Regions from separate parts of the Undibacterium sp. Di24W genome, predicted to be linked through region 1. Evidence: predicted binding sites of a transcription regulator. Region 1 holds the regulator's gene; the other holds the start of a gene.
The links. The regulator FliA, encoded in region 1, starts transcription of late flagellar genes. The targets are predictions, from matches to a motif close to CTAAAGTTTNNNNNNNNNNNGCCGNTA.
Positions count from the first base shown of each region.

Region 2: ACO0KZ_RS08710 (flagellin) is a predicted target of FliA. The motif match lies at 1,653-1,679, and genes of this name have one in related genera.

Region 1 covers NZ_JBMPOP010000004.1:380,440-382,912, forward strand. Annotated here, with positions in the region: gene motD (flagellar motor protein MotD) at 1-633, opposite strand, end outside; gene ACO0KZ_RS10835 (flagellar motor protein) at 649-1,389, opposite strand; gene ACO0KZ_RS10840 (RNA polymerase sigma factor FliA) at 1,371-2,105, opposite strand; gene ACO0KZ_RS10845 (MinD/ParA family ATP-binding protein) at 2,117-2,473, opposite strand, start outside.
Region 2 covers NZ_JBMPOP010000003.1:551,564-554,036, forward strand. Annotated here, with positions in the region: gene ACO0KZ_RS08710 (flagellin) at 1-1,480, opposite strand, end outside; gene ACO0KZ_RS08715 (tetratricopeptide repeat protein) at 1,807-2,473, shown strand, end outside.

The DNA.
Region 1 (2,473 bases):
AGTCATACGATTTTCATCAACGCCGTTTTCCATAAACAGGCGCGCAACTCTACTGGCACGCACCGCTGACAATTCCCAATTAGATGGAAAGGTAGAGTTCTTAATTGGCACATTGTCCGTAAATCCTTCAACCTGAATCGAATGGTTGTCAGCTTTGAGTACCTGAGCAATAGCGTTTAGTGCTTGGATGGAGTCAGCATTTAACTTTGCTTCACCGGGTGCAAATAACAAACTAGCATTAATTTCAATTGAAACGCCGCGACTCGTTTGAGTAACTCGAACTTTACCCTCTCGTACCAATGGCTCCAAGACGGTCAAAATGTCTTTAGCAACAGTAGTCATTTTCTCGCGTTCTTTGCGCAAAGACTCGGCATTCCGCGGCTTAATTACCGGAAATTTATCAATCAAGGAAGTTTGAGAATTTTTTAAGTCTGGAATAACGCCACCTGGGACAACAACGGCTCCAAACGCTCCATTCAAAGCATTAGAAAGCACTCGATACTTACCATCATTGACAGAAGATATTGCGTACATCACGACAAAAAAAGCAAACAACAAGGTCATAAAGTCGGCGTAAGATACTAGCCAACGTTCATGATTATCTGGTTCTTCTGCGTATTTTTTACGTGCCATATCAAAGATGTAATTTTATGTCCGATGATTCGACAGTCGCTCTTCAACAATTCGTGGACTGTCGCCTTGCGCTATACTAAAAAAAATATCTGCCAACATCTCACGCCTGACAACTTCTCTTCCCACCATTTCTTTTAATTTATTCGCGACGGGCAGGAAAAAAAGATTCGCGAGGCCCACACCATAAATGGTTGCGACAAACGCAACAGCGATACCGCTACCTAATTTGCTTGGATCAGAGAGATTCTCCATAACGTGAATCAGCCCTAGAACCGCACCCAAAATACCAATGGTTGGAGAATAACCGCCAGCAGCATCCCAGATCTTAATTGCCTGCCGCTGCTCCATTTCATAGAAAGCGATATCAACATCAAGAATTTCTTTAAGCCGTTCGGGATCGACCCCATCGATAACCAGCTTTAATCCTTTTTCTATAAATGGATCTTTTGAAGAACTAATATAGCGTTCCAAGCTCAAAAATCCTTCACGCCGCGCAACCACACTCCAGACCAACGCATCCGTTACATTTTTTTTGCTCTTATCCTCGGGCATCACTGCAATCCACTTGAGCAATTTGATACCACGTATAAAAGTTGGCAGGCGACTTTGAAGCAATACCGCGCCTATGGTACTGACCACCACAATCACGAAAGCTGCAGGCTGAAGCAAAGATGAAAGGTGTCCGCCCTCCAAGACCTGTCCAGAGAGAATGCCTGCAACAACAAGGATAATACCAATTAAGCTAGCCCGGTCCACGCGCGCTCCCTCAAAGATGCCCTCAACCTCGCCACTGCCTGACTATGCAATTGCGATACCCGCGATTCAGAAACACCCATGACCGCGCCGATTTCTTTCAAATTCAGTTCTTGCTCATAGTACAAGCCCATTAATAATTTCTCACGTTCCGGGAGATTATTAATGGCATACACTACCGCATCGCGAAAATCACCATGCAACAAGTCTTGCAAGGGATCACCCGAGCGCTCATCACTACAAAAATGGTCGAGGAAATGCTCTTTCGTGTCCGCGTCATGAAAGTCTTCGTAATACAAAAGTTGATGTCCGCCGCTCTCACCCAATAACTCTTGATAGTCGATAAGATTGAGTTTCAAGTGTTTGGCAACCTCGGTTTCCATAGGTGGTCGCCCCAACCTTTGTTGTAGCTCATTCATCGCAGTTTCAATTTTGCGCATGTTTTGGCGCACACCTCGTGGTAACCAATCGCTACTACGCAGCTCATCCAACATAGCGCCACGTATCCTCTGGATAGCATAAGTCTCAAATTGTGCACCGTGATTGTCTTCATAACGATTCACTGCATCTAGCAAGCCTATCATTCCAGCCTGAACCAGATCATCCACTTCAACACTGGGTGGCAAACGTGCTTTCAATTGATAAGCCAAACGTTTCACTAACGGAGCGTGCTCAGTAAGTATAGAATTTTTATCTGATTTGCCGCTTGCTGTGTACATATATAAACTAGTTAATACTCCAAATGAGCACCTAAAGCAGGTATTGAATTCAATTGAAAACTTCCACTCGCAGAAGACACCAGTTTGTCCGCCATGCGAACAAAAGCATTTGCTGCTTTAGACAATGGAAAAGCGTCAATCACGGCTCGCCCCAATTCAGTGGCTCGCTTCAAATACATATCTTCAGGTACGTAGCCAACAAAGTTCAACTCTACTGCCAAATAGCGCCGAGCGGTTAGCGACAGATTCGAAAATACACGTTGAGCCTGCTCTTCTGTCGCGCCGGATACCACAATATTATAAGTGCGTCTGCCTAAGCGATTGTTCAGGCGTTTGATCAAGCCATAGGCATTAGTGATCGTTGCTGG
Region 2 (2,473 bases), on a different contig from region 1:
TTAACAGAGCCAATACGCCTTGTGGTAACGCGTTTGCCTGTGCCAAGATCGCTGTACCTGCTTGTTGCAATACCTGACCGCGAGTCAGTGTTGCAGTTTCTGAAGCGAAGTCTGCGTCACGGATACGGCTACGTGAAGCTGTCAAGTTTTCAGATGTTGTTTGCAAGCTCGAAACCGCAGATGAGAAACGGTTTTGATAAGCACCTAAAGAAGCTCGAGAAGTATTGATTGATTGCAATGCGGAATCAATGGTGGTTAATGCCGCTGTCGCTCCCGCCGCCGTACTCAAGTTAAGTGATGAGACGCCCGCGCCGACTGTCACAGTAGCTGAGGTGTAACCGCTTGTAAGGTTGGCCGCTGCCAAGCCGCCGCCAACGCCGTTTGCGACCGTAATACCTGCGGAACTTGTTGAGCTCAAAGTCAAGGTTGACGTTGCGATCGTTGTTACGCCCGATGTTTGAGTCAAGCCAGTATTGGCTGTCACTGCCGCCGCATTGGTACTTGTGACAACGTCAATGTTGCGACCGTCGGCAGCAGTTAGCGCAATGGCGCCTGTCGAAGTGTTGAAAGTAGCTGTCACACCTGTTTGACTGCTAACGGCGTTGATCGCGCCAGAAAGTTGCGCACCACGTCCAGCACCTGTTGTCGATGCAGACAACGCACCGATGTTCACACCGTTGATAGTGATATCACCAGAAGCGATTGCTGTTGCCGAACTGTTAGAGGCGCCAGCAACAGTTGTCGAGCCGACAGTTGCTGTAACACCAGTCTGTCCGCTGACCGCGTTAATTGCTGCCGCTTTTGCGATGCCACTTGCACTGGCATTGACGTTAGACACACCATCAGTTGCACTGGCGCCTACTTGATAGCCGTTAATAGACAGATCGCCAGCTGCAAAGGTGTTAGTCGTTACTGCACCTGCGCCAGTTACTGTCGTCGAGCTAGATGATCCGGCACCAACACCGAGCGCATTGGATTTCGCACTTGCGATTGAGGCTATCGAGATTTGATCATTGCTTGTGCCGTTTGCGCCGACTTGGAAAGTTTGGGAAGAAAACGAGCCATCTAACAGATTAACACCGTTGAAGTTAGTATTACTAGCGACGCGGTTAATTTCAGATATCAACTGCGTTGCTTCGTTGTTCAAGGCCGCACGGTCAGTGACACTGTTAGACGCATTGGCAGACTGTACAGCCAAGTCACGAATACGTTGTAAGTTAGTGCCGATTTGAGATAAAGCACCCTCAGCCGTTTGAGCGAGAGAGATACCGTCATTTGCATTACGAGCGGCTTGGTTCAGACCACCAATTTGTGAAGACAGACGCTCGGAAATCGCTAAACCTGCAGCATCGTCTTTCGCACTATTAATACGCAAACCTGAAGACAGACGTTGTAATGAAGTATTTAATGAACTTTGGGAAGTCGATAAATTGCGTTGTGCATTTAAAGACGCGATATTGGTATTAATAAATGAAGACATGATGGTTCTCCTAACTGGTTAATTCGATTCGACGCTTAGCTTGAACTTCGGTCTGTCTTGTTGACCATTGCACCGCCGTTGCAAACTTTATCGGGCGCTCACCGAAAACATTTAGCGTATTTCCCAAAATAAACTAATATTTTTTTCCTAAAGTAACTCGAGTTTGGTCGCCTATCGGCAGTTTTATTGAAAACTTTAAGGGTGAAACTAAGATATTTTCTTGTGTCTATTTTTGAAATTAAGTCTGATTATCTAGGATAAAATGGTTCACAGTACAGATGACTTTAATTTGTTAATGAGGTTTTTTTGATCGCAAAGGGATACAAATGAGTAAATCGAAAACTTCTAGTACGGCATTGGAACGTCAAATGCGTGAAGTTCGAGATCTCTATGATCAGGGGAAACGTGATTTGGCATATGCGCGAAATCGAGAAATTTTAAATAGTTTCCCAAACTCGGCTGAGGTAAATTATTTTTTTGCTAAGCTCCAATTTGAGATGGGTCTGTATAAAGAGACATTGACCTCGCTCAAGAAAGGATTTTCTTGTCTGGGTATTGCCCCTGAATTCAAAGCCTACTATGAATTGTTAACCAGACTTCAGACCGACCGTGCGATTGACTTGTGGGAAGAGGGGGCTTTATGGTTAATTCAACATTATCCGAAAAATGGCGTGGGCTGGGATTACTATGGTTTGGCTTTATTAGAGAGGGAGAAGTTTGTTGATGCAGAAATTGCTTTCCGTCAAGCACTCGCTTTGCTACCAAATAATCCTCATGTATTGAATAATTTGGCATGTAGTCTTAATTCTCAAGATAGAGGCGCTGAAGCAGAGCGGTTCTTAAGTCGTGTTGTTCAAATCGATCCCAAAATGGCGGTTGCTTATAATAATTTGGGTAATGCACAGAGGATGGTCGGACGTGCTAAGGAGGCGATTACCAATTTTTTAAAGTCATTGGAGCTTGTACCAAATCAAGCCTTTACCTACAACAATT